Regions from separate parts of the Streptomyces sp. NPDC048612 genome, predicted to be linked through region 2. Evidence: riboswitches for the same ligand, from Rfam matches in the RefSeq annotation. Region 2 holds a riboswitch; the other holds the start of a gene.

Region 1 (4,840 bases), on a different contig from region 2:
CGCGGTGGCGGGTGGGATGGCCGTGGTGTCGTGGGCCGTGGTGGATCGCCGGGGGTAGAGAGGTAGCGGAGGAGGGGAGGAGCGGGGCAGGTGACGCTGCCTCGCTCCTCTCCGTAGGGGCGTGGCCGGGTCGGTCAGGTCCGTAGGGGCGTGCCCGGGTCTGTCAGGCCGATGCCTCGTCCAGGAGGTCGAGTTCGGGCTTCGTCAGGGTTACCTCGCTCACCGCCAGCAGTGCCGGGAGCTGGGCCGGAGTGCGGGCGCTGGCGATGGGGGCCACGACGGTGGGCTGGGCGGCGAGCCAGGCGAGGGCGATGGTGGCCGGTTCTGCGCGGTGGGCGGCGGCGACGGTGTCGAGGGCCTGGAGGACGCGGCGGCCGCGGTCGGTGTCCTGGTACGGGGCAGCGCTCCCGGAGCGGTCGCTGTCGACCTGGGTGCCCGGGCGGTACTTGCCGGTCAGGAAGCCGGCGGCGAGCGCGAAGTACGGCACCGCGCCCAGGCCGTGGCGGGCGGCGACCTCGGCGAGTTCGCCCTCGTAGGTGCCGCGGGAGACCAGGTTGTAGTGGGGCTGGAGGGCGACGTAGCGGGCCAGGCCCTCGCGGGCGGAGCAGGCCAGGGACTCCTCCAGGCGCTGCGCCGAGATGTTGGAGGCGGCGATCTCGCGGACCTTGCCGGCCCGGACGAGGTCGTCGAGGGCCGAGAGGAACTCCGCGACCTCGACCGACTCGTCGTCGTAGTGGGTGTAGTAGAGGTCGATGTAGTCGGTGCGCAGACGGGCGAGGGAGTTGTCGACCGCGGACTTGATCGTGGCGGGGGACAGACCCTTGTAGCCGGGGAGGGCGCCGACCTTGGTGGCGATGACGACCTCGGAGCGGTTGCCGCGGGAGGCCAGCCAGTTGCCGATGACGGTCTCGGATTCGCCGCCCTCGTTGCCGGGGACCCAGGCCGAATAGGCGTCGGCGGTGTCGATGAAGTTGCCACCGCCCGCCACGTACGCGTCGAGCACGGCGAAGGAGGCGGCCTCGTCAGCCGTCCAGCCGAAGACATTGCCCCCGAGGGAGAGCGGGGAGACGGAGAGGGAGCCGAGGGGCTTGTGTGTCGCGGTCATGCGTAGACGCAGCGCCGGTGGGAGCGGAGTTATTCCTTCCGTTTCCCCCGGCGCTGCCCCGCCCCTGCCCCGCCCCTCAGACGTTGATCCCGTGGTCCCGCAGCCAGGGCATCGGGTCGATCGGGTCGCCGGCGTCGGGGCGTACCTCTAGGTGGAGGTGGGGGCCGGTGACGTTGCCGGTGGCGCCGACGCGGCCGATGACGTCGCCGGTGTTGACCTTGCCGGAGGTCTTCACCATCGAGGAGAGGTGGCAGAACCAGAGTTCGGTGCCGTCGTCGAGGGTCAGGACGATGCGGTAGCCGTACGAGCCGGCCCAGCCGGCCTGCGTGATGGTGCCGGAGTGCACCGCCTTGACGGGGGTGCCGGTCGGCGCGGCGAAGTCCTGGCCGGTGTGGTCGGCGGCCCAGCGGTCGCCTGCCTGGCCGAAGCCGGCGGTGAGCGTGTAGGAGGACACCGGGGCGATGAAGCTCTTGGCCAGTTTGGCGAGGCGTTCGGCCTCCGCCTTCTGCCGGGCCGCTTCCTCCGCCTTGCGCTGGGCCTCCATCTCGGCCGCCTTCTTGGCTGCTGCGGCCTTTTCGGCCGACTCCTGTCGGTCAGCGGCTTCCGTCGCGGCCTGCTGGACCGCGGCCTTCTCGGCGGCGTCACGGGCCTCCTGCTCGGCGGCGTCCTGCTGCGCGTCGGCCTGCTGGAGGATGCGGCTGCGCAGCGCCTCGCCGGCGCCCGTGTCACCGCCGGTGTCCGCGCTCGCGTGCATGGTCCGGGTGAGCGGCCCGGCGGGCGCCACGCCGTCGACGGGAGCCGAGGCGGCCTCGGCGGACGCGGTGGCGGAGTCGTCGTCGGATATCAGCTCGCCGATACCGGGCAGCGACTTCGCGTCCGGCAGCTTCTCGGAGAGGTCGTCGGCCATGCCGCCGACATCGGGCATCGAGATCGGCACCGGCGGACGGTCCTCGGCCGAGGCCATTCCGCTCGCACCGACCGCGGCGATGACGCCGACACCGAGGACGGTGCCGCTCCGGGAAAGTCCGCCGCGCTGCTTGGCCACCCGGTGTTTGCCGCGGACGGAACGGGTGGATTCCTCGGTGGGATTCCACTCCTCCCACGGTCCGCCGTCATCACTGGTGCCGGGGCCCGGGAAAGCACCTCGGTCGTCGAGCTCGTAGCCGGACGGGGACTCGGGGGCAGGCCTGTTGGACGCCACGGGGGCGCACTCCTTTCCTTCCTTCTCGCCTACCGGGTTAGCTGACGGGTTCGGAGCAGGAAGGTCTCCTACGGACGCCCGCTGGCGGAGGGCGTCCGATTCACCCCAAGGAAGTTGGTTCCCCGGTTCCCTTGGTGCAGTTCGAAGTGCTTGGGGGTGCGTGAAAAGCGCGTGCGGGATTCGGCGTCGGCGCGCGGTGCCGCCTCTTGCGGCGGCTGGGACGACCGCGCTGCGTTATCGGACAGTAATAGAGATGGCGACCGAATTCCAAGCGTTCCCACGAATCCTTGTCGGTGCGGTACGCCCTGGTCGCAGGGACTTTTTCGGCCACCCCGGCCGTAAACCGGGCGAGTTGGCCGTGCGCCGCTAAACGATCTCCGGCGGATTGTGCACCAGTCGTTATGCGGAGGGGCGCCCCTCGGTCACGGAGGGTGAGAGCGTAACGTCGGATCATGGTCGTCGACGTCGGGAACACCGGGCACGCCGGGCGTGCTGCCGGTAATGCGTGGGGAGTGGCGGAGCGGTACCGGGAGTTCTCCTGGTGGGAGGCCCGGGGCCGGTCGGAGGCGCACGAGGAGCTGAGCGCGCGGATCAGCCAGGACGCGGAGCTCTGCGACCTGCTGTCCGGATCGCTGCCGGCCGGCGACAAGCAGCAGCCGGACCTCCTGCTCGCCGCCGTCCGCCATCTCGACGGCCCGCACGCCGAGTCGGGCCCGCGCGGCGAGTCGGCGTACGGACGCTGGCGCGAGTGGACGATCCGGCACTGGGACGAGGTGCGCGCGGTGATCATGCAGCGCACCGCCCGGAACGACGAACCGGCCCGCTGCGCCACCCTGCTGCCGCTGCTCGCCCGTCTGCCGCAGCCGCTGGCGCTCCTGGAGGTGGGCGCGTCCGCCGGGCTGTGTCTGCACCCCGACCGCTATCGCTACCGGTACGAGGACGCGCACGGGGACGAGGACGCGTACGGGGAGGGCCACCGCGCGGGCGCCCTCCGGGCCGAGCTGGGCGCGCCGGAGAGCCCGCTGGTGCTCACCTGCCGTACGGGCGGGGCGGCCGGCGAACTGCCCGAGCGGCTGCCGCAGATCGTCTGGCGGGCCGGCATCGGCCTCGACCCGCTCGACCCGGTGGCCGAACCGGACGATCTGCGCTGGCTGCGGGCGCTCGTCCGGCCGGGCGACGAGGAGCGGGCGGCCCGGCTGTCGGCGGCCGTCGAAGCGGTACGGGCGGCGCCGCGGCCGCGGATGGTGCGCGGCGACCTGATCGACGAGCTGCCCGCGCTCGCCGCCGAGGCACCGCCCGAGGCGACGCTGGTCATCTTCCACAGCGCGGCGCTGGCGTACCTCCCGCCGGCCCGCCGCGAGGAGTTCGCGCGCCTCGTACGGTCGCTGCTCGACGCGCGGCCCGGCGGCGGCCACTGGGTCTCCAACGAGCACCACTCCGTGCTGCCGTGGCTCACCGAAACCGCACCCCCGTCGCCCCGCCCGGACGGCGCGCGGCTGCTGACCCTCGCGCTCGACGGCCACCCGGTCGCACGCACCGGCCCGCACGGCCAGAGCCTGCACCACCTCCCCGGGGCGGCGGACCTCCCGGGCCGCTGAGCGCGTGGGGCGGCGAGCCCTGCGCACGCCGCATCCGGTACGGGCCTCCTACTCCCCCATAGGCCGCTGCACCGCCAGCAGCGCCATGTCGTCGGCCGGTGCGCCGCCCGTTCTGCCGGTATGCCGGGCGACCTCCTCGACGAGGGTGTCCAGGAGGGCGTCGGGGCCGGGGAAACGGCGGCCGCGCAGTCTGCTCGGCGGGTGGTAGCTGCGGCCGAGCAGGTCCCGGGCCGCGGTCACCCCGTCGGTGAAGAACAGCAGCAGGGCCCCGGCCGGGAAGAACGTCTCGTCCGCGTGGTCCGGGCGGTTGGTCAGCTCGCCCAGCCCGAGGGGCGGCGCCGGCGCCTCGGGAGCCAGCTCGCGCAGACCGCCGTCCGGGGTGAGCAGCAGTGGGGGCGGGTGGCCCCGGTTGAGCACCCGCAGGGCGGACTGCCCATGGGCGGGGATCTCGGCCAGTACGGCAGTGGTGAACGCCTCGGTCCACTCCGCCCCTTCGCGCCGCCCGCCGTCCCGCCGCACCGCCCGCTCCAGCCGGCCCGCCACCGCCCCCAGGGTGCACTCCTGCTCCGCCGCCTCCCGGAAGGCACCGAGGACACTCACCGCGGTCTCCACCGCCGCCGGCCCCTTGCCCCGTACGTCGCCGATGATCATCCGCACCCCGTGCGGGGTGTCCTGCACGGCATAGAGGTCGCCGCCGGTCAGGGCCTCCGCCCGCGCGCCCACGTAGCGGGCGGCGAGGGCGAGCCCGGCGAGCCGTCCGGGCGGCGTGGGCAGGACGGCGCGCCGGACCGCCTCCGCGACGTCCCGTACGGAGGCCGGGCGGGCGTCGGCCCTTCGGGTGGCCCGGTGGAGGGCGACCGCCAGCAGGGCGACGACCAGGACCACGGCGCTCTCCGCCACCGCCGCGCCCTGGCCAGGCCCGGCACCGCGGTAGCT
Region 2 (4,840 bases):
TGGCACCTGGAGCGCGCGGCGGACGACGGTCCGCCGTTCACGGCGGGTCGGTGCAGGCGCCCCGCATACGGACGCCAAATGCGCATTCCGCGAAGAGGCACACGGAATTTCCCGGGGCGAGCGCCCTCCGGAATCCGCCGGGAAATGCGCACACCCATAAGCGCGCACGGCACCGGCACAAAGAGGCATCGAATTCCGCGACACGGAGCAGAAAGGCGCCTTCACACACCTCCGCCGCCCGTTCCACACCCCTGCGCTTCTTTGTGATTCTTTGTATACGGGGCGATTGTTAAGGGCGGACGCGTGCCGTGTTGACGGGCGGTTTCGTCTCCCTCACCCCGGTCCCGGCGGGGCGCCGCAGCCGGTGCACCGGAAGCGAGCGTTCGACATGAGCCGCCATCAGGGCGCGCGCCCGCTCCGCGTCTCCCCGGGCCACCGCGTCCAGCACCGCGCCGTGTTCGTCCCAGGACTCGCCGGCCCGGGGCGGCGGTTCCACCGTGTACATCCACTCGATCTTGCGCCGCAGCTGGGTCAGCAGCGCCGTCAGGCTGGGGCTGCCGGTCGCCTGGGCGAGCGTCTCGTGGAACCAGCCGTCCAGTTGGCGCAGATCCGCGGGGGTGCCGTGGCGGGCCCGCTCGCGGCCGAGCCGCACCAGGCCGCGGAGCACCTTGAGGTGGGCCGGACTGCGGCGGGCGGCCGCGCGGGCGGCGCCCAGCGGCTCCAGCAGGGCGCGGATGTCGAGGAGATCGGCGGCCTCCTGCTCGGTCGGCTCGGCGACGCAGGCGCCCGCGTGGTGGCGGGTGGTGACGAAGCCCTCGGACTGGAGGGTGCGCAGTGCCTCACGGACCGGCACCCTGGAGACGCCGTAACGGGCCGCCAGGATCTCCTCGACCAGCCGGCTCCCCGGCGCCAGCGCACCGGAGACGATGTCGTCGCGAATCGCCGTGCACACCGCATGCGCGGAAATATGGCCTCGCATCTTCCGTGCCTCCGCCGTAATCCCCTGGAAACGCCGCCGGTCGGCGGCTTTTCCGTGACCCTATTCGACCGGCACGGCTTTTCCGACGGGCCAGGGTTATTCATGGATATTATTTGGCCGGAAGTCGCGGCCGACCGGCGCTATCCGTACGGACCACCCGGCGCCGGAAACGCCGGAGCCCCGGTCGTGGGACCGGGGCTCGGGAAAGGTGCTCGGCGTGCGGCGCGGGACCCGTAGGGGCGCGGCAGCGGAGGGGCAGGGGGTCAGACGTTGACGCCGTGCCCGCGGAGGTAGGCGACCGGGTCGATGTCCGAGCCGTAGTCGGCGCCCGTGCGGGCCTCGAAGTGCAGGTGCGGGCCGGTGACGTTGCCGGTGGCGCCGGAGAGGCCGATCTGCTCGCCGGGGGTGACCTTCTGGCCGACCGAGACACCGAGCGACGACAGGTGGCCGTACTGGGTGTACGTGCCGTCGTTCATCTTGATCACGATGTTGTTGCCGTACGAGCCGCCCCAGCCGGCCTCGACGACGGTGCCCGAGCCGACCGCGTGGACGCTGGTGCCGGAGGCGGCGTGGAAGTCGATGCCGGTGTGGCTGCCGGAGGACCACAGGCCGCTGGACGCCTTGTAGGCGGTGGAGACGTAGGAGTCGCCGACGGGGGCGACGAAGGCGTTGAGGCGCTTGCGCTCCGCGTCGCGGGCCGCCCGCACCTTGGCCTCGTGGGCGGCCTTGGCCTTCTTCTTCGCGGCCTCGGCGCGCCGCTTGGCCTCGTCGGCCTGCCGCTTGGCGACGGCCTCGGCCTTCGCCTTCGCCGCGGCGACCTCGGCGTCGGCCTGCTGCGCGTCGGCCTGCGCGGCGACCCGGTTGGCCAGCTCGTCACCCAGCACGACGGCCTGCTGGAGTCCGGTGTCGTGGACGCGCGACTCGTCCGTCGCGGCCAGCGCCGGCGAGGCCACGGAGGCAACCACACCGCCGGCCGCGATGGTGGCTATGCCGGCGATGTTGCGGGTCGTCCGGACGGGACGGCTCGTGCGGCGGTGCTTCCCGGTGGCACGGATGAACGCCATGGGCTGGCTTGTCCTTTCCCTCCTTCTCGCCTACCGGGTTAGCTGACGGGTTCGGAGCAGGAAGGTCTCCTACGGCCTCCTCGGAGAGGAGCCCGATTCACCCCACGGGACGTATGGGTCCCCGGCTCCCCTGGCTCGCGCCGTACGGGGACTCGGCGATGACTGCCCGGTGCCACTGTTGTGGCGGACTTGTGACGAACAGCCGGACCGACGCTAAACGGGGCAACTTTCAATCGGCAAACAGAACCGGTTTTTTGTGCGGGATGCCACAAGAACGGGAGCACCGACGGAGATAAACCGGACATACGGCGGCTCCCGTGACACTCGTGCGTCACGGGAGCCGCCTCGTCGACATGTGACCTTCCGTCACACGGCGGGGACCAACGGCGGGGACTAGCCGCCTACGACGGTCACCTCACCGATGCCCAGCCCCTTGACCGGCTCGGCGATCTGTGCTGCGTCGCCCACCAGGACCGTCACCAGCCGGTCCACGGGGAAGGCGTTGACCGCCGCCGCGGTGGCCTCGACCGTGCCGGTCTCCGCGAGGCGGGCGTACAACTGCGCCTGGAAGTCGTCCGGGAGCTGCTGCTCCACCTGGTCGGCGAGGGTGCCCGCGACGGCCGCAGCGGTCTCGTACTTCAGCGGCGCGACCCCGACGAGGTTCTGCACGGCGACATCCCGCTCCTCGTCCGTGAGCCCCTCTGCCGCGAGGGTGCGCAGCACCTTCCACAGGTCCTCGAGCGCCGGGACGGTGGAGCCGGTGTCGACCGAGCCGCTGATGGCGAGCAGCGCGGCGCCCGTGGACCCCTCCGGGGAGGAGGGGGCGGTGGAGCGGAGCACCTGGCCGAAGGCGCGCACCCCGTAGGTGTAGCCCTTCTCCTCCCGCAGCACGCGGTCCAGGCGGGAGGTGAGGGTGCCGCCCAGGCAGTACGTGCCGAGGACCTGGGCCGGCCACACCCGGTCGTGCCGGTCGGCGCCGATACGGCCGATGAGCAGCTGCGTCTGGACGGCGCCGGGGCGGTCGACGATCACCACCCGGCCGGTGTCGTCGGCGACGATCGGAGCGGCCTTCAGCGGCTCGGCCGTGGAGCCGGTCCAGGCGCCGAGGGTGTCGGCGAGCGCCGCGGCGAGGTCGACACCGGTGAAGTCACCGACGATCACGGCGGTGGCCGTGGCGGGCCGTACGTGGGCGTCGTAGAAGGCGCGGACGGCCGCGGCGTCGATACGGGCGACGGTCTCCTCGGTGCCCTGCCGGGGCCGCGACATGCGGGCGGTGGCCGGGAACAGGTCCTTGGACAGCGCCATCGCGGCACGGCGGGCCGGGTTGGCGAGCTCGTGCGGGATCTCGTCGAGGCGGTTGCGGACCAGCCGCTCGACCTCGCTCTCCGGGAAGGCGGGGGCCCGCAGCGCGTCGGCGAGCAGACCGAGCGCACGGGTCAGCCGGGACGCCGGCACCTCGAGGGAGACCCGTACGCCGGGGTGGTCGGCGTGCGCGTCCAGGGTGGCGCCGCAGCGCTCCAGCTCGGCGGCGAACTCCTCCGCGTCATGGGTGTCGGTGCCCTCGGACAGCGCACGCGCCATGATCGTGGCGACGCCGTCCAGGCCCTCGGGTTCGGCGTCCAGCGGCGCGACGAGGTTGATCTCGACGGCGACGACCTGCTGGCCGGGGCGGTGGCTGGTCAGCAGGGTGAGCCCGTTGGGCAGTTGGCTGCGGTCGGGGGCCGGGAAGGCCCACGGCTTGGGCGCGCCCCCCTGGGGCTGCGGGTGGAAGTCCATGGTGCTCACGGGAGAATCGGCGTGGGTGGTGGCGTCGCTCACTGGTGCGCCTCCCCTTCCTCGTCGTCGGCGGCGTCGGTCGGCTCGGTGGGCTCGTAGACGAGCACCGCGCGGTTGTCGGGGCGCAGCCGGGCCTTGGCGACGGCCTGCACCTCCTCGGGGGTGACGTCCAGGACGCGCTGGACGGCGGTCAGCGCGAGCTGCGGGTCGCCGAACAGGACGGCGTAGCGGCACAGTTCGTCGGCGCGGCCGCTGACCGTGGCCAGCCGGTCCAGCCACTCGCGCTCCAGCTGGGCCTGCGCCCGCTCCATCTCCTCCGGGGTCGGCCCCTCGGCGGCGAAGCGCGCCAGCTCCTCGTCGACCGCGCGCTCGATGGCGGGCACCTCGACCCCGCCGGAGGTCTTCACGTCCAGCCAGCCCAGCGAGGGGGCGCCGGCCAGCCGCAGCAGGCCGAAGCCGGCCGCGACGGCGCTGCGGTCCCGGCGCACCAGCCGGTTGTACAGGCGGGAGGACTCGCCGCCGCCCAGGACGGTCAGCGCCAGGTCACCGGCGTCCGCCTCACGGGTGCCGTCGTGCGGCAGGCGGTAGGCCGCCATCAGCGCGCGGGAGGGCACCTCCTCCTCGACGACCTCACGCAGCTCGCCGCCGATGACGTCGGGCAGGGTGCCGTCGCGCGGCGGCTGCTTGCCGTCGTGCGAGGGGATCGAACCGAAGTACTTCTCGATCCAGGCCAGCGTCCGCTCGGGGTCGATGTCGCCGACGACCGACAGGACGGCGTTGTTGGGCGCGTAGTAGGTGCGGAAGAAAGCCCGCGCGTCCTCCAGGGAGGCCGCGTCCAGGTCCGCCATCGACCCGATGGGCGTGTGGTGGTACGGGTGTCCCTCGGGGTACGCCATGGCCGTGAGCTTCTCGAAGGCCGTGCCGTAGGGGACGTTGTCGTAGCGCTGGCGGCGCTCGTTCTTGACGACGTCGCGCTGGTTCTCCAGGGAGTCCTCGTCGAGCGCGGTCAGCAGCGAGCCCA

Evidence for each region. A riboswitch is a leader RNA that binds a small molecule or an ion and turns the genes downstream of it on or off. The one in region 2 is predicted to bind cyclic di-AMP.
Region 1: it holds a riboswitch for cyclic di-AMP, as region 2 does, so the genes downstream of both, ACGFN2_RS19640 (M23 family metallopeptidase) here and ACGFN2_RS30060 (M23 family metallopeptidase) in region 2, are expected to answer to the same signal.

Annotation. Positions count from the first base shown of each region.
Region 1 is NZ_JBICVV010000012.1:21,600-26,439, forward strand. Features, by position in the region: gene ACGFN2_RS19630 (hypothetical protein) at 1-58, shown strand, start outside; gene ACGFN2_RS19635 (aldo/keto reductase) at 164-1,105, opposite strand; gene ACGFN2_RS19640 (M23 family metallopeptidase) at 1,182-2,306, opposite strand; cyclic di-AMP (ydaO/yuaA leader) riboswitch at 2,318-2,473, opposite strand; gene ACGFN2_RS19645 (DUF2332 domain-containing protein) at 2,759-3,904, shown strand; gene ACGFN2_RS19650 (PP2C family protein-serine/threonine phosphatase) at 3,953-4,840, opposite strand, start outside.
Region 2 is NZ_JBICVV010000025.1:111,984-116,823, reverse strand. Features, by position in the region: gene ACGFN2_RS30065 (GntR family transcriptional regulator) at 290-979, opposite strand; gene ACGFN2_RS30060 (M23 family metallopeptidase) at 1,243-2,043, opposite strand; cyclic di-AMP (ydaO/yuaA leader) riboswitch at 2,056-2,211, opposite strand; gene ACGFN2_RS30055 (pitrilysin family protein) at 2,437-3,819, opposite strand; gene ACGFN2_RS30050 (M16 family metallopeptidase) at 3,858-4,840, opposite strand, start outside.